3 regions of the Streptomyces thermospinosisporus genome follow, and region 1 is predicted to be linked to each of the others. Evidence: predicted binding sites of a transcription regulator. Region 1 holds the regulator's gene; each other region holds the start of a gene.
The links. Region 1 encodes HrcA, which represses chaperone genes, less so after heat shock. Its sites were predicted from a motif close to TTNGCACTCNGNNNNNCNGAGTGCNAA; they were not measured.

Region 1 (5,916 bases):
TGCCCGGCGGGCAGCTCCCGCGCCAGGCGGTGGCCCTGCCCCGCCCACAGCGCCATCCCCTGGGCGTCCCCCGTCTTGGCGGCGGCCTTGCGCAGCGGCGCGGTGAGGTGGTGGACGTCGGGGTAGGCGGCGGGCGCGTAGGGGCCGTGCTCGCGCAGGAAGCGGTTGACCAGTCCGCGGGCCGGGCGGCCGGAGAAGGCGCGGGTCAGCTCGGTGCGGACGAAGAGGGGGTTGGTGAGGGCCTGCTTGTGCAGGGCGTGGGCGCCGGACTCGTGGGTGGCGAGGAAGGCGGTGCCGAGCTGGGCGGCACTGGCGCCGGCGGCGAGCACGGCGGCTATCTGGCTGCCGCGCATGATGCCGCCGGCCGCGATGACCGGGAGGCTGACGGCCTCCCGCACCTGGGCGACCAGGGAGAGCAGTCCGACGCCGGCGCCGTCCGCCGCGGGGACGTCGCGGTGGGTGCCCTGGTGGCCGCCTGCCTCGATGCCCTGCGCGATCACCGCGTCCGCGCCGCAGCGCTCCACGGCCCGCGCCTCCTCGGCGGTGGTGGCGGTGACGAAGGTGAAGGTGCCGACGCGGTGCAGCGAGTCGATGACCTCCCGGGCCGGGACGCCGAAGTGGAAGGACACCACCGCTACCGGGTCGTCGAGGAGCACGGCGAGCTTGGCGTCGTAGCCGTCGTCGCGGCCGCTGTCCGGGTCGCCCAGCTCGGTCTCGTACCAGGTGGCCTCGCCGGCCAGCTGGTGGGCGTAGACGTCCACGGCGGCCGGGTCGGCGGTCTCCGGCTGGGGCAGGAAGAGGTTGACGCCGAAGGGGCGGCCGGTGAGTCCGCGCAGCTGCTTGATCTCCTGGTACATGCCGTCCGCGGTCTTGTACCCGGCGGCGAGGAAACCGAGCCCGCCCGCCTCGCAGACCGCGGCGGCGAGCTGCGGCACGGAGACGCCGCCCGCCATGGGGGCCTGCACGATCGGGTGCGGGAAAAGACCGGTCAGCGCGGAGGACATGCCCGCATGGTGCCATGTCCTCGGAACATCACCGAATCAGCCTTTCCTCTGGCATAAACCGCCGCTTGCCCGGACTCGGCCGGCGCACCCACGGGGCCTGCGGGCAGACACGGCAACGGGCCGGCACCGGGGCGCCGGCCCGTGCTGAACGCTCGTTCAGCGGCCGTTGAAGGCGTCCTTCAGCCGGGAGAACAGCCCCTGCTGGCCCGGCTGGAACTGCCCCTGCGGGCGCTCCTCGCCGCGCAGCTTGGCCAGTTCCCTCAGCAGCCGCTCCTGCTCCGGGTCGAGCTTGGTCGGCGTCTGCACCTCGACGTGCACGATGAGATCGCCCCGGCCGCCGCCGCGCAGATGCGTCACGCCCCGGCCGTGCAGCGGGATCGACTGGCCGGACTGGGTGCCGGGCCGGATGTCGACCTCCTCCATGCCGTCCAGCGTCTCCAGCGGCACCTTGGTGCCGAGCGCCGCCGCGGTCATCGGGATGGTGACCGTGCAGTGCAGGTCGTCGCCGCGCCGCTGGAAGGTGGGGTGCGGCAGTTCGTGGATCTCCACGTACAGGTCACCGGCGGGACCGCCGCCGGGCCCGACCTCGCCCTCACCGGCCAGCTGGATGCGGGTGCCGTTGTCCACACCGGCGGGGATCTTCACCGTCAGCGTGCGGCGCGAGCGGACCCGGCCGTCGCCCGCGCACTCGGGGCACGGGTTCGGGACGACCGTGCCGAAGCCCTGGCACTGCGGGCAGGGGCGCGAGGTCATGACCTGGCCGAGGAAGGACCGGGTGACCTGGGAGACCTCACCGCGGCCGCGGCACATGTCGCAGGTCTGCGCGCTGGTGCCCGGCGCGGCGCCCTCGCCGTTGCACGTGGTGCACACGACGGCCGTGTCCACCTGGATGTCCTTGGTCGTGCCGAACGCGGCCTCGTCCAGCTCGACGTCGATGCGGATCATCGCGTCCTGGCCCCGGCGGGTGCGCGAGCGCGGCCCGCGCTGCGACGCCGTGCCGAAGAACGCGTCCATGATGTCGGAGAAGTTCCCGAAGCCACCGGCACCGAAGCCGCCCGCGCCGCCGCCGGCGGACTGCGAGAGCGGGTCGCCGCCGAGGTCGTAGACCTGCTTCTTCTGCGGGTCCGACAGCACCTCGTAGGCGGCGTTGATCTCCTTGAACCGCTCCTGGGTCTTCGGGTCGGGGTTGACGTCCGGGTGCAGCTCGCGTGCGAGCCGCCGGAAGGCCTTCTTGATCTCTTCCTGCGACGCGTCGCGGCGCACGCCGAGTACGGCGTAGTAGTCCGTGGCCACTACGACTCCGCCAGGATCTGTCCGACGTACCGTGCCACTGCGCGTACCGCTCCCATCGTTCCGGGGTAGTCCATGCGGGTCGGTCCGACCACGCCGAGCTTGGCAACCGCCTCGCCGCCCGAACCGTAGCCCACCGACACGACGGACGTGGAGTTGAGTCCTTCATGGGCGTTCTCATGACCGATACGGACGGTCACGCCCGGATCCTTGGCCTCGCCGAGCAGCTTCAGGAGCACCACCTGCTCCTCCAGCGCCTCCAGGACGGGCCGGATCGTGAGGGGGAAGTCGTGGGCGAAGCGGGTGAGATTGGCGGTGCCGCCGATCATCAGCCGCTCCTCGTTCTCCTCGACGAGCGTCTCCAGCAGGGTGGACAGCACCGTGGAGACGGTGCCGCGGTCCTCGACCTCGAACGCCTCGGGGAGGTCCTCGACGAGGCTCGGCACATCGGTGAAGCGGCGGCCGGCGACCCGGCTGTTGAGCCGGGCGCGCAGATCCGCCAGCGACGTCTCACCGAAGGGCGCCGGGCAGTCGATCACGCGCTGCTCCACCCGTCCGGTGTCCGTGATCAGGACGAGCATCACCCGGGCCGGCGCGAGCGACAGCAGCTCCACGTGACGCACGGTGGACCGGGTCAGCGACGGGTACTGCACGATGGCGACCTGCCGGGTGAGCTGGGCCAGCAGCCGGACGGTGCGCGCCACCACGTCGTCGAGGTCGACGGCGCCCTCGAGGAAGTTCTGGATGGCCCGCCGCTCGGGCGGGCTCATCGGCTTGACGCCGGCGAGCTTGTCGACGAACAGCCGGTAGCCCTTGTCCGTGGGTATGCGCCCCGCGCTGGTGTGCGGCTGGGCGATGTATCCCTCTTCCTCCAGAGCCGCCATGTCGTTGCGCACGGTGGCCGGGGAGACGCCGAGATTGTGCCGCTCGGTGAGCGCCTTGGAGCCGACGGGCTCCTGGGTACCGACGTAGTCCTGGACGATGGCGCGCAACACCTGGAGCCTGCGTTCACTGAGCACGGCGCACCTCCAGAAGCCTTCCGCCCGGTCATGTCTCTGGCACTCTTCGCACGCGAGTGCCAGACTTCCCCGGCCCAGTGTACGGCCGGGAGGTATACCCCGGGCAAGGCCGGGCGGGCCCCGCTAGCGTCGCCGATATGACCGTGACTTGGGAAGAGTCGGGCTGGGAGCGGGTGGCGGCCGGGGTGGGGCGGTGCCGGCTGCCGGTGTGGGACTGCACGGCGGGCCTCGTGGCCGGCGCGGACGGGGTGCTGCTGATCGACGCGGGCTCGAGTCTCGCCGAGGGCGTGCGGTTGCGCACCGAGGCGCAGGCGCTCGCCGGTCACCGTGTGACGCATCTCGCGCTCACCCACCCCCACTTCGACCACGTCCTCGGCGCCGCCGCCTTCGCGGGTGCGGAGGTCTACGGCGCGGTCGGCCTGGACGCGGCCCTGGCGCACGGCCGCGGCGAGCTGCGCGCGGACGCGGTGCGCCACGGTCTTGACCCGCGGGCGGCGGAGGAGGCCGTGGACGCGCTGATCCGCCCCCGGCACCTGGTGAGCGGCGAGTGGACCCTGGACCTGGGCGGCGGCCGGCAGGTGCTGCTGGCGAACGTGGGCCCCGGCCACACCGCCCACGATCTGGTGGTCCTGGTGCCCGGCGAACCCGAAGTGGTCTTCTGCGGCGACCTGGTGGAGGAGTCGGGCGAGCCCCAGGCCGGGCCCGACGCGGCGCCGTCCCACTGGCCGGCCGCGCTGGACCGCCTGCTGGAGCTGGGCGGCGAGGACGCGGCGTACGTCCCCGGTCACGGGGCGGTGGTGGACGCGGCCTTCGTACGGGCCCAACGCGAGGCGCTGGCGGCGAGGTTCGGCGTGTCGTGATGATCACGGCGCCCCGGCTCCTCGTATCGTCATCAGAATGCGCCAGTACTCCGCCGATCTGACCCCTCCGTGGAAGAAGCCGCAGCCGGCCCCCGAGGTGCCCGCCGACCCCGGCCTGGTGGTCGAGGAGCCCGCCACCGGCTTCTGCGGCGCGGTGATCCGCTGCGAGGCCGGCACCGTGACCCTGGAGGACCGCTTCGGCAAGCACCGGGTCTTCCCGCTCCAGCCGCGCGGCTTCCTCCTGGAGGGCCGCGTGGTCACCCTGGTCAGGCCCTCCGCCGCCGCGCCGGTGCGCCCCGCCCGCACCGCCTCCGGCTCGGTGGCCGTCCCCGGTGCGCGGGCGCGCGTGGCCCGCGCCGGGCGCATCTATGTCGAGGGCCGTCACGACGCCGAACTGGTCGAGAAGGTCTGGGGCGACGACCTGCGCATCGAGGGCGTGGTCGTGGAGTACCTGGAGGGCGTGGACGACCTCCCCTCGGTCGTGGCGGAGTTCTCCCCCGGCCCGGACGCCAGGCTGGGCGTCCTGGTGGACCACCTGGTGCCGGGCTCGAAGGAGTGGCGCATCGCGGAGTCGGTCACCGGTGAGCACGCCCTGGTGGTCGGCCACCCGTACATCGACATCTGGGAGGCGGTGAAGCCGTCGGCCCTGGGCATCGAGGCGTGGCCGCGCGTGGCACGGGGCGAGGACTGGAAGACGGGCGTGTGCCGGGCGCTGGGCTGGCCGGAGAACACCGGGGCGGCCTGGCAGCACATCCTGTCCCGGGTGCGCTCCTACAAGGACCTGGAGCCGGCGCTGCTGGGCAGGGTCGAGGAGCTGATCGACTTCGTGACGACGTAGGGGCCGGGGGATTCGTGACGACCTGGGCGCCGACGGGGTCGGTCCCCTTCAGCCGCCCGCTCAGTCCACCAGGTGAGCCGTCCGCTCAGTCCACCAGGTGAGCCGTCCGCTCAGTCCACCAGGTCCCGTACCACCGCGTCGGCCAGCAGCCGCCCGCGCAGGGTGAGCGCGGCCCGCCCCTCCTGGTACGGCTGCTCCTGCAGCAGCCCCTCGGACAGGGCCCTGCGGGCCGCCGCGAGGCCCTGCTCGCGCAGCAGGGAGAGCGGCACGCCCTCCCTGAGCCTCAGCTCCAGCAGGATGCGCTCCACCCGCCGGTCCTCCTCCGTGAGCACCTCGCGCCCCGCTCCCGGCGACCTGCCCTCCGCGAGCGCCGCCGCGTAGGCCCCCGGATGCTTCACGTTCCACCACCGCACGCCCCCCACGTGCGAGTGCGCTCCCGGCCCGGCGCCCCACCAGTCGGCGCCCCGCCAGTACAGCTCGTTGTGCAGGCACCGGCCCGCTTCCGAGGTGGCCCAGTTCGACACCTCGTACCACTCGAACCCGGCGCCCGAGAGCACCTCCTCGGCGATCAGGTACCGGTCCGCGTGCACGTCGTCGTCCGTCATCGGCACCTCGCCCCGACGGATGCGCCGCGCCAGCTGAGTGCCCTCCTCCACGATCAGGGCGTACGCGGAGACGTGGTCGGGTCCGGCGCCGAGTGCCGCGTCCAGCGAGGCCCGCCAGTCGTCGTCGCTCTCCCCCGGCGTGCCGTAGATCAGGTCCAGGTTGATGTGCTCGAAGCCGGCCGCCCGGGCCTCGGCGACGCACGCCTCGGGCCGCCCCGGCGTATGCGTGCGGTCCAGCACCTTCAGCACATGCGGCCGGGCGCTCTGCATGCCGAAGGAGATCCGGTTGAAGCCGCCCTC
Region 2 (5,916 bases), on a different contig from region 1:
GACCGCTGAAAGCGGTGACCGTCCCGCACGCCCGCGGCGATGCCGCCTTCGGCCAGAACGCGTTCACCATCGACTGGGACAACCAGCTCGTGACCTGCCCGAACGGCGTTGTCAGCACGCAATGGGCCCAGCGCCGCTCCGAAGAGGGCCTGGCGACCATCCGGGTGCGGTTCTCTCCGGCCGACTGCGGCACCTGCCCCCAGCTGACCAAGTGCGTCAACTCTCCCAGGCCCCGGCGGCGGGAGATCAACCTCAGACCCCGCGACGAATACGAAGAACTGCAGCAGGCGCGAAAACTCCAGACAACCGCTGCCTGGAAGGACCGCTACAACATCCGGGCCGGCGTCGAAGGCACCATCTCCCAAGCCGTGCACGCATGCGGCCTGCGCAGATCCCGCTACCGCGGCCTCGCGAAGACCAGCCTCCAGCACCAGCTCACCGGCGCCGCCGTCAACCTCATCCGCATCGACGCCTGGCTCACCAACACACCCCGAGCCCGCACCCGCATCAGCCCCCTGACAGCACTTCGCCCCGCCGCATAGCGGCGGGGCGAAGTGACCAGGCCCGAATTAACCAACAGCATCCCTTCACAGGGTGCCGGGCCTTCTGTGAGCGTGTGGCTCAGTGGGCGTGGCCGTGGCCGTGGCCCGCGGCGGCCGGCTCCTCCTCTTCCTTCTTCTCGACGACCAGGGTCTCGGTCGTCAGAAGCAGGGAGGCGATGGAGGCGGCGTTCTCCAGGGCGGAACGGGTGACCTTGACCGGGTCGATGACGCCGGCCTTGATCAGGTCGCCGTACTCGCCGGTGGCGGCGTTGTAGCCGCTGCCCTTCTCGAGCTCGGCCACCTTGGAGACGATCACGTAGCCCTCGAGGCCGGCGTTCTCGGCGATCCAGCGCAGCGGCTCGACGACGGCGTTGCGGACGACCGCGACACCGGTGGCCTCGTCGCCGGACTTGTCGAGGTTGTTCTCCAGGACCTTGGCGGCGTGGACCAGCGCGGAGCCACCACCGGAGACGATGCCCTCCTCGACCGCGGCGCGGGTCGCGGAGATGGCGTCCTCCAGACGGTGCTTGCGCTCCTTCAGCTCGACCTCGGTGGCGGCACCCACGCGGATGACGCACACGCCGCCGGCCAGCTTGGCGAGACGCTCCTGCAGCTTCTCGCGGTCCCAGTCGGAGTCGGTGGTCTCGATCTCCGCCTTGATCTGGGCGACGCGGCCCTCGACGTCCTCCTTCTTGCCGGCGCCGTCGACGATCGTGGTCTCGTCCTTGGTGACGGTGACGCGGCGGGCGGAGCCGAGCACGTCCAGGCCGACCTGGTCGAGCTTGAGGCCGACCTCCTCGGAGACCACGGTGGCGCCGGTGAGGACGGCCATGTCCTGCAGCATCGCCTTGCGGCGGTCACCGAAGCCGGGCGCCTTGACGGCGACGGCGTTGAAGGTGCCGCGGATCTTGTTGACGACCAGGGTGGACAGCGCCTCGCCCTCGACGTCCTCGGCGATGATCAGCAGCGGCTTGGAGGAGTTGGCCTGGATGACCTTCTCCAGCAGCGGCAGCAGGTCGGCGATGGCGGAGATCTTGCCCTGGTGGATGAGGATGTACGGGTCCTCCAGGACGGCCTCCATGCGCTCCTGGTCCGTCACGAAGTACGGCGACAGGTAGCCCTTGTCGAAGGCCATGCCCTCGGTGAAGTCCAGCTCCAGACCGAAGGTGTTGGACTCCTCGACGGTGATGACACCGTCCTTGCCGACCTTGTCCATCGCCTCGGCGATCAGCTCGCCGACCTGCTGGTCCTGGGCGGACAGCGCGGCGACGGCGGCGATGTCGGACTTCTCGTCGATCGGGCGGGCGGAGGCCAGCAGGTCCTCGGACACGGCCGCCACGGCCGCGTCGATGCCCTTCTTCAGCGCTGCCGGGGAAGCGCCGGCGGCGACGTTCTTCAGCCCCTCACGGATCAGGGCCTGGGCGAGCACGGTGGCGGTGGTCGTACCGTCACCCGCGATGTCGTTGGTCTTGGTCGCCACCTCCTTCACCAGCTGCGCGCCGAGGTTCTCGTACGGGTCCTCGATCTCCACCTCGCGGGCGATCGTGACACCGTCGTTGGTGATGGTGGGGGCGCCGAACTTCTTGTCGATGACGACGTTGCGGCCCTTGGGGCCGATCGTCACCTTCACCGTGTCGGCAAGCTTGTTGACGCCGCGCTCGAGGGCGCGACGGGCGTCCTCGTCGAACTTCAGGATCTTCGCCATGGCAGCGGGAGCCCTCTCGGAATTCTGGGTGAAATCACTGCGCCCCGGGCGCCCGGCTTCTTATGGGATGCGGGGGCCAGGGGCGCAGTCGAGCAAAGGTGCGTCGAGGTGATTACTTCTCGACGATCGCGAGGACGTCGCGGGCCGAGAGAACGAGGTACTCCTCGTTGTTGTACTTCACCTCGGTGCCGCCGTACTTGCTGTAGAGCACGACGTCACCGACCTTGACGTCGAGCTCGATGCGCTTACCGTCCTCGTAGCGGCCCGGGCCCACGGCCAGGACGACGCCCTCCTGGGGCTTCTCCTTGGCGGTGTCCGGAATGACCAGGCCAGAGGCCGTGGTCTGCTCGGCGTCCAGCGGCTGGACCACGATGCGGTCCTCGAGCGGCTTGATGGCAACCTTGGAGCTGGCGGTCGTCACGATCCGACCTCCCCCTTCGGAGATCTCACGGGGTTAACTGTCTGAGGTGGCGACCAGGTCGATCCGTCGTCGCGGGTGCCGGACCTGCCCGTCGCGTGGTTGGCACTCTCCACCGGGGAGTGCCAGAGCCGAGACTATGACTGCGATTAGCACTCGGTCAAGCGGAGTGCCAATTGGCGGCGGCGCGTCGGCCACGGGTTCGCGCTCAGGGGTTCACTTCGGAATCGCCCAGGGGTTCACTTCGGAATGCAGTCGGGCATTCACTCCGGGGAGTGCTCAGGGGCCCGCTCGGGCGTGCACTCCGGCATGCGCCGGGACGTGGCTTCCGGATACGCCCGAAGATCGCTCGGCATGCGCTCAAGGCTCTGCCCCGGCCTTCCCGAGGTAGTCCTCCAGCCGGGCCACCCGCAGGCCGCGCCGGCCGGCCTCCTCCAGCAGACGCCTCGTCCGCTCGGCGAGGGACAGCGACGGCAGGTCGACGGACGGGACGGAGACGATGTCGCCGGGCATCAGCTCCTTCGTGCCCTCGGCGTAGGTGAGTTCGCCGTCCCCGTCCAGGCTCACCCGCCACAGCACGACCGCCGTGATGCCGCAGTCGGCGGCGGCGCGCAGGGTCGTCGCGTCGTACGTGCCGTAGGGCGGGCGGAACAGGCGGGGGCGGACGCCGAAGCGGGAGGTGAGCTTGCGCTGCTGGCCGCAGATCTCCGCGCGCTGGCCGGCGTACGGCAGCCCGCGCAGGGCGGTGTGGTCGAGGGTGTGGTTCTGCAGGCTCGCGCCGATCGCGCGCAGCCGGGCGAAGTGGGCGTAGCCGGGGCCCACCACGCTGTCGGTGAGGAAGAGGCTGACCGGCAGGCGCCGTTCGCGGACGAGGCCGATGAAGCGGGGGTCGCGTTCGGCGCCGTCGTCGTAGGTCAGGAAGACGACTCTGTCGGTGGTGCGGACGCGGTCGACGACCGGCGGGAGCGCGGCGGCGGGCTGGCGCGTGCCGGCAGGGGGTGCCGTGCTGTTGCCGGCCGGCTGGCCGGCGCCGTCCCCGGCCGTCGCCGCCCGGTGCTGCACGGGGCCGGCGCAGCCCGCGGCGAGCAGCAGCGCGAGGGCCGCCACCGCCGGGCCGCGGGCGCGGGGCCTCACAGGTAGTCCTCCAGGCGGGCCACCGCGTATCCCTCGGCCGTGACCTTGTTCAGGAAGCGGCGGACCATGTCGCGCATGGTGCCGTCCCAGTGACCGGTGCCGCGGAAGTGGGTCAGCACGATGTCGCCGGGGCGCAGTTCGCGGTGCCATTCGCGGTACTCCCAGCGGTCGACGAAGACCTCCTCGTTCCACAGGGGCACGTACTCGATGCCGCAGCGCTTGGCGGCGCGGAGCGTGTCCTTGTTGTAGTTGCCGAAGGGCGGGCGGAAGAGGACGGGGCGGGTGCCGTAGCGCTTCTCGATGACCTCCTGCATGCCGCAGATCTCGCGCTTCTGGCGGGCGTAGGACAGGGCGGGCAGATAGGGGTGGTGCAGGGTGTGGTTGTTGAGGGTGACGCCGCGGTCCTGCATCCGCTCGAAGTAGGCGTAGTCGTCGTCGATGACGTAGTCGCTGAGGAAGGCGGTGTAGGGGATCCGCAGCTCGCTCATCATCCGCAGGAACTTCGGGTCCTTCTCGGCGCCGTCGTCGATGGTGAGGAAGACGATCTTCTTCTTGGTGGGGACGGTGGTGAAGACCGGCGGGAGCCCGAGGCGCCGGTGGCCGTCCACCTCGAAGCCCTCACGGGTGGTGATGTGCGGCTTCTTCTCCGGCGGCGGCGGGGCGGGCAGCGGCACCTTCTTCAGCCCCCAGCGTTCCGCGGCGGCGGCGCGTGCGGCCTGCGCGGCGCGCAGCTTGGTGGCGTAGGAGTCGAGCGCGCGGGCCGGGGGCGCGTTCAGGGGCCGTTCGCCGCTCGCGGGCGGGGCCTCGCCGCGTCCGCAGCCGGGGGCGAGGGCGGCGAGGGCGAGGACGACGAGCGCGACCCGCACCCGCCCCAGGGTGCCCCGCCCCGGCCACGCACCCCGCGCCCTCTTTTCATCGTTTTGTCGTACTACTCGCATGGGCCCGGATCCTCCCAGCCCGCCGCCCTCGATCCGGTCCGACACCGCGGCCGGAGGCGCCCGGTCCACCGACTGGCCCACAATGAGCCGGTGAACGACCTCGCCCCGCTCCTCACCCCCGAAGGCCGCGCTCTGCTGGAGGAGGTGCGCGACACCGCCCCGGCGGACGAACTCGCCGTCGCCACCCGGCTGCGCCGCGAGCACCCCGCCGAGCTGGTGTCCGCGGCGCTCACCCAGGCGCGGCTGCGGCAGCGGGCGGTGGCCAAGTTCGGCGAGGAGGACGCCCGCCGGATGTTCTTCACCGCGAACGGGGTCGAGCAGTCGACGCGGGCGAGCGTGGCGGCCTACCGGGCGCGGAGGTTCGCCGGGCTCGGCGTGACCTCGGTGGCCGACCTGTGCTGCGGGATCGGCGGGGACGCCATCGCCCTGGCCCGCGCCGGGATCCGGGTGCTGGCGGTGGACCGCGACCCGCTCACCGCGGCGGCGGCACGGGCCAACGCGGAGGCCCTCGGCCTGGCAGACCTGATCGAGGTGCGGGAGGACGACGTCACCCGGGTCGACACGGCCGGGTACGACGCGGTCTTCGCCGACCCGGCCCGGCGCGGCGGCCGGGGCCGGATCTTCGACCCCGAGGCCTACTCACCCCCGCTGTCCTGGGCGATCGGGGCGGCGCGCACGGCACCGCTCGCCGCCGCGCTGAAGATCGCGCCCGGCGTCCCGCACGAGGCGGTCCCGGACGACGCCGAGGCCGAGTGGATCTCGGACGGCGGGGACGTCAAGGAGGCCGTGCTGTGGTTCGGCGCGGCGGCGGCGAAGGGCGCCTTCCGCGCCACGCTGCTGCCCGGCCCGCGCACCCTGGTCTCCCGCGGCCTGCCCGACCCGGCGGTGCGCCCGCCCGGCCGGTACCTCTACGAACCCGACGGCGCCGTCATCCGCGCCCATCTGGTCGCCGAGGTGGCCGAGGAGCTGGGCGGCGGCCTGATCGACGAGACCATCGCCTACATCACCGCCGACGAGCACCGCCCCACGCCGTACGCGACCGCCTACGAGATCACCGACCGGCTCCCCTTCAACGCCAAGAAGCTGAAGGCGCTGCTGCGGGAGCGCGGGATCGGCACCCTCACCGTCAAGAAGCGCGGCTCGGCGGTGGAACCGGAGGAACTGCGCCGCAAGGTGCTG
Region 3 (5,916 bases), on a different contig from region 1:
AGGTGCGCGGCTCGAAGGTGTTCCCGGACCGCTCGAACTGGGTCAGCGCGGGGCGGATCAGATGCCCGCGGGCCAGCCGCAGCTGGGCGGTGCGGTAGATCGCGGCGGACATCCGGCCGAGCGCCTGCCCGTCCTGGTGCCGGTGCCTGCGCACTCCCACGTCCACCTGCGCCAGGGCGTTCAGGCCCACCAGGTGCAGGGCGTCGATGAGCAGGCCCAGCTCCACGCCGTAGCCGACCGGGAAGGGCAGCCGCTCCAGCAGGGAGCGGCGGGCCGCGTACTCGCCGCCCAGCGGCTGCACGAAGCCGGCCAGCCGCGGCCAGTGCATGTTGAGCAGCGGCCGGGCCATCAGCTCCGTCACCCGCCCGCCCTGCCCGGCGGCGGCGCCCAGCGGCCGGTCGTACATCGCCTTCACCAGGTGCACGTCCGGCTCGGTGAGCAGCGGGCCGACGATGCCGGTGACGAAGTCGGCGGAGAAGTCGCGCAGGTCGGCGTCGACGAAGCAGACGATGTCGCCGCGGGTGACCAGCAGCGAGCGCCACAGCACCTCGCCCTTGCCGGGGACGGCGGGCAGCCGGGGCAGGATCTCGTCCCGGTGCACCACCCGCGCCCCCGCGGCCGCGGCCACCTGTGAGGTGCGGTCGGTGGAGCCGGAGTCCACCACCACGATCTCGTCCACCAGGGGTGCCTTCAGCAGCAGCTCGTCCCGGATGACGGACACGATGTCGCCGACCGTCTCCTCCTCGTTCAGCGCGGGCAGCACCACGCTCACCGTCTGCCCGGTGGCCCGCTTGGCGGCCAGGATCCGGTGCAGCGGGCGGTCGGTCACGGACCAGGAGCGGTCGATCAGCCAGCGCTCGACTTCTTCCAGCACGGTCGGCGGCTCCTCACTGGTCGTGATCCATCTCGCGGTTCGGACGGCTGTCTCAAGTGTCCTGGCTGTCGGTTACAGTCTTGAACAACGCGCGTGACCATCGCATGCCGGGGTCGCCGCGCGGACAACTGAACACCGCTCATCCAGAGGGGCAGAGGGACACGGCCCGATGAAGCCCCGGCAACCCTCCAGTCGGTTCTTGTCACACGGACGTGGCGAGGCTCCCGGCTAGGGAAGGTGCCAAATCCGTCTCACGGCGAGATGCGTCGTGAGGAAGATGAGGAGAAAGGGCCTCGCCTCACATGGCTGTGCAGACTGTTGCAAGCTCCACGGACTCTACGGACTCCGCGGGTACCGCGTCCGCCCGGACTGTCGACCTCGGCCCCGCAGCGGCCCTGAGCTGTCGCGAGTGCGGCCACCGCGTCCCGCTCGGCCCGGTCTTCGCCTGCGAGGAGTGTTTCGGCCCGCTCGAGGTCGCCTACGACTTCTCCTCCTACGACACCGAGCAGCTCCGCAAGCGCATCGAGGCGGGCCCCGCGAACATCTGGCGCTACGCGCCCCTGCTGCCCGTCCCGGCCGACGTGGCGGACAAGCCCAACCTCAACCCCGGCTGGACCAAGCTGGTCAAGGCCGACAACCTGGCGGGCGAGCTGGGCATCACCGGCGGGCTGTACGTCAAGGACGACTCCGGCAACCCCACGCACTCCTTCAAGGACCGGGTGGTCGCCCAGGCCCTGGAGGCGGCCCGCGTCTTCGGCTTCACCACCCTGTCCTGCTCCTCCACCGGCAACCTGGCCGGCGCGGTGGGTGCCGCGGCCGCCCGGGCCGGCTTCCGCTCCTGCGTGTTCATCCCGCACGACCTGGAGCAGGGCAAGGTCGTCATGGCCGCGGTCTACGGCGGCGAGCTGGTCGGCATCGAGGGCAACTACGACGACGTCAACCGCTTCTGCTCCGAGCTGATAGGCGACCCGGCCGGCGAGGGCTGGGGCTTCGTCAACGTCAACCTGCGGCCGTACTACGCCGAGGGCTCCAAGACGCTCGCCTACGAGATCTGCGAGCAGCTGGGCTGGCAGCTGCCGGACCAGATCGTGGTGCCGATCGCCTCCGGCTCCCAGCTCACCAAGATCGACAAGGGCCTGCAGGAGCTGATCAAGCTGGGCCTGGTCGAGGACAAGCCCTACAAGATCTTCGGTGCCCAGGCCGAGGGCTGCTCGCCGGTGTCGGCCGCCTTCAAGGCCGGGCACGACGTGGTGCGCCCGCAGAAGCCGGACACCATCGCCAAGTCGCTGGCGATCGGCAACCCGGCGGACGGGCCGTACGTCCTGGACATCGCGCGCCGTACCGGCGGCGCCGTGGAGGACGTGACGGACGAGCAGATCGTCGACGCGATCAAGGTGCTGGCGCGCACCGAGGGCATCTTCGCGGAGACCGCCGGCGGGGTGACCGTGGGCGTCACCCGCAAGCTCGTCGAGAACGGGGTGCTGGACCCGTCGAAGACCACCGTGGTGCTCAACACCGGGGACGGTCTGAAGACGCTGGACGCGGTGGCCGGTACCGGGCTCACCGCGACGATCCGGCCCAGCCTGGAGTCGTTCCGCGAGGCCGGCCTCGCCTGAGCGCCGCCTGCCGTACGTCTGCGGGCCGGTGCGGGCCGGCCACGCAGTTCCCGCGCCCCTGGGGCGTCAGTCGACCGGAGGTCCACACCATGAGCGTCACCGTCCGCATCCCGACCATCCTGCGCACCTACACGGGTGGCAAGGCCGAGGTCACGGCCGAGGGGTCCACCCTCGCCGAGGTCATCGAGGACCTGGAGAAGAACCACACCGGGATCGCCGCCCGGGTCCTGGACGACCAGGGCAAGCTGCGCCGGTTCGTCAACGTCTACGTCAACGACGACGACGTCCGCTTCGAGCAGGGACTCGAGACCGCCACCCCGGACGGTGCGGGCGTGTCCATCATCCCGGCCGTCGCCGGCGGCTGATCCCCGCCGGACATTACCCTCGGTAACTTCGATTACCGAGCGTTCACCGTGCTGCCCCCTCCGTGAGAGATGCGGAGGGGGCAATTCCATGGGGTTGAGCGCGGTAGAGTTGGGGAACGCGCTCCCGATCCAGCGATCGAGCACCCTGAATTCCTGCCGCACGCCCGACTGGAAATGGCCAAAGTGCGGGCGCTTTTCGCGGCTTTTGCGGCATTTGTACGGCCCGACTTGCCCTGAATTCGGGTGAATTCTCGCCATATTCCGGACCGGTGTCGTCCAGATTTCTCGTCCGATTGACCTGTTGCAGACGGCAGTTGGACAGATACATTCAGCCGCGGTCGACGCGTTCCGGCGCACGCCCCCAACCGTTGGGGGGTGAGGTCTGACCCGGATCCGCGAAGTGTGGATCTGTGCAAGGGCCAGTAATAGGGGAGTTAGGCATGGCTCAGGGCACCGTCAAGTGGTTCAACGCGGAGAAGGGGTACGGCTTCATCGCGGTCGACGGTGGTGCGGATGTTTTCGTCCACTACAGCGCGATCCAGATGGACGGCTACCGCACCCTGGAAGAGGGCCAGCGGGTCGAGTTCGAGATCTCGCAGGGCCAGAAGGGCCCGCAGGCCGACATGGTTCGCGTCACCGCCTGAACGCTTACCAGCCGCAGGCATCGTTCACTGACGAAGGGCTCGCACCCCGCCGGGTGCGGGCCCTTCGCCCATGCCGGGACCATGTCCTCGGGACATGCCGGGACCAGGGGATACGGGGCGCGCGACGCCCCGCCGAGCGCCGCCGGGAGCCCGTCCGAACCCCGCGGGCGCTTGCACTCGCATGGGTCGAGTGCTAATCATTGGGCGTTAGCACTCTGAAGGTGAGAGTGACAGCGGAAGGACCGGGTCGGTGAGGCCCGCAGGCCGGGTGGGGCAAGGAACCACAAGGCGTGCGAGCCGTCCGTCGCGGGCGCGGGCGCGGTCCGAAGGAATCACCCCCAGTCCTGGAGGGACCACTTCACATGGCCAAGATCATCGCGTTCGACGAGGAGGCGCGGCGCGGCCTCGAGCGCGGCATGAACCAGCTCGCGGACGCCGTCAAGGTGACCCTCGGCCCCAAGGGCCGCAACGTCGTCCTCGAGAAGAAGTGGGGCGCCCCCACGATCACCAACGACGGTGTCTCCATCGCCAAGGAGATCGAGCTCGAGGACCCGTACGAGAAGATCGGCGCCGAGCTGGTCAAGGAAGTCGCCAAGAAGACGGACGACGTCGCCGGTGACGGTACGACCACCGCGACCGTGCTCGCCCAGGCTCTGGTCAAGGAAGGCCTGCGCAACGTTGCCGCCGGTGCCAACCCGATGGCCCTGAAGCGCGGCATCGAGAAGGCCGTCGAGGCCGTCTCCGCCGCCCTGCTGGAGCAGGCGAAGGACGTCGAGACCAAGGAGCAGATCGCCTCCACCGCGTCCATCTCCGCCGCCGACACCCAGATCGGTGAGCTGATCGCCGAGGCGATGGACAAGGTCGGCAAGGAAGGCGTCATCACCGTCGAGGAGTCGCAGACCTTCGGCCTGGAGCTGGAGCTCACCGAGGGTATGCGCTTCGACAAGGGCTACATCTCGGCGTACTTCGCCACCGACATGGAGCGTATGGAGGCCGTCCTCGACGACCCCTACATCCTGATCGCCAACTCCAAGATCTCCAGTGTCAAGGACCTGCTCCCGCTCCTGGAGAAGGTCATGCAGTCGGGCAAGCCGCTGCTGATCATCGCCGAGGACGTCGAGGGCGAGGCCCTGTCGACCCTGGTCGTCAACAAGATCCGCGGCACCTTCAAGTCCGTCGCGGTCAAGGCCCCGGGCTTCGGCGACCGCCGCAAGGCCATGCTCGGCGACATCGCCATCCTCACGGGCGGCGAGGTCATCTCCGAGGAGGTCGGCCTCAAGCTGGAGAACGCCACCCTCGACCTGCTGGGCCGGGCCCGCAAGGTGGTCATCACCAAGGACGAGACCACCATCGTCGACGGTGCCGGCTCCGCCGAGCAGGTCCAGGGCCGTGTCAACCAGATCCGCGCCGAGATCGAGAACAGCGACTCCGACTACGACCGCGAGAAGCTGCAGGAGCGCCTGGCCAAGCTGGCCGGCGGTGTGGCCGTCATCAAGGCCGGTGCCGCCACCGAGGTGGAGCTCAAGGAGCGCAAGCACCGCATCGAGGACGCCGTCCGCAACGCCAAGGCGGCCGTCGAGGAGGGCATCGTCGCCGGTGGTGGCGTGGCCCTGCTGCAGGCCTCCCAGGTCTTCGAGAAGCTGGAGCTCGAGGGCGACGAGGCGACCGGTGCCAACGCCGTGCGCGTGGCCCTGGAGGCCCCGCTGAAGCAGATCGCCGTCAACGCCGGCCTCGAGGGCGGCGTCGTGGTGGAGAAGGTCCGCAACCTCACCCCGGGCCACGGCCTGAACGCCGCGACCGGCGAGTACGTCGACCTGATCGCCGAGGGCATCATCGACCCGGCGAAGGTGACGCGCTCCGCGCTGCAGAACGCCGCGTCCATCGCCGCGCTGTTCCTCACCACCGAGGCCGTCATCGCCGACAAGCCGGAGAAGGCCGCTGCGCCGGCCGGCGGCGGCATGCCGGGCGGTGACATGGACTTCTGATCGGCCTCAGCGTCGATCGAACGTCCCGCGTTCACAGCCGAGGGCGGCACTCCCCGCGAGGGGGGTGCCGCCCTCGGGCGTTTCACGGCCGCTGTGCCGGGGGGAGAGCCGGGAGCGTCGCGGCGACGGGGGCTGTGGTTCGGATCACAAGCAGGGGCCGGAATGGCCGCCTCCCCGCGGTGGTTCTCCTTGGCGTGCGTTGAATGCATGCGCACATACCAAGCGGTACCTCCCCCGTCAAGGAGCCCTCGTGACCGTCACCATCGCCGACTCCGCCTCCCGGGCCGCCGACGTCCTGTCCCGTCCGGTGACCATCAACGGTCTCACCGTGCCGAACCGCATCGCCATGGCGCCGATGACCCGCATGTTCTCCCCGAACGGCATTCCCGGGGAGGACGTGGCCTCGTACTACGCCCGCCGCGCCGCCGCCGG

Region 2: groES (co-chaperone GroES) is a predicted target of HrcA. The motif match lies at 2,815-2,841, and genes of this name have one in related genera.
Region 3: groL (chaperonin GroEL) is a predicted target of HrcA. The motif match lies at 3,670-3,696, and genes of this name have one in related genera.

The regions. Positions count from the first base shown of each region.
Region 1 is NZ_BAAAIZ010000069.1:123,510-129,425, forward strand. Features, by position in the region: gene ABD207_RS22590 (nitronate monooxygenase) at 1-1,004, opposite strand, end outside; gene dnaJ (molecular chaperone DnaJ) at 1,161-2,297, opposite strand; gene hrcA (heat-inducible transcriptional repressor HrcA) at 2,297-3,313, opposite strand; gene ABD207_RS22605 (MBL fold metallo-hydrolase) at 3,451-4,173, shown strand; gene ABD207_RS22610 (DUF3097 domain-containing protein) at 4,211-5,011, shown strand; gene hemW (radical SAM family heme chaperone HemW) at 5,122-5,916, opposite strand, start outside.
Region 2 is NZ_BAAAIZ010000051.1:98,870-104,785, reverse strand. Features, by position in the region: gene ABD207_RS18345 (IS1182 family transposase) at 1-542, shown strand, start outside; gene groL (chaperonin GroEL) at 622-2,247, opposite strand; gene groES (co-chaperone GroES) at 2,360-2,668, opposite strand; gene ABD207_RS18330 (polysaccharide deacetylase family protein) at 3,026-3,799, opposite strand; gene ABD207_RS18325 (polysaccharide deacetylase family protein) at 3,796-4,737, opposite strand; gene ABD207_RS18320 (THUMP-like domain-containing protein) at 4,828-5,916, shown strand, end outside.
Region 3 is NZ_BAAAIZ010000034.1:23,728-29,643, reverse strand. Features, by position in the region: gene ABD207_RS13545 (glucosyl-3-phosphoglycerate synthase) at 1-874, opposite strand, end outside; SAM riboswitch class I at 1,011-1,158, shown strand; gene thrC (threonine synthase) at 1,177-2,490, shown strand; gene ABD207_RS13535 (MoaD/ThiS family protein) at 2,580-2,855, shown strand; gene ABD207_RS13530 (cold-shock protein) at 3,296-3,499, shown strand; gene groL (chaperonin GroEL) at 3,862-5,484, shown strand; gene ABD207_RS13520 (NADH:flavin oxidoreductase) at 5,735-5,916, shown strand, end outside.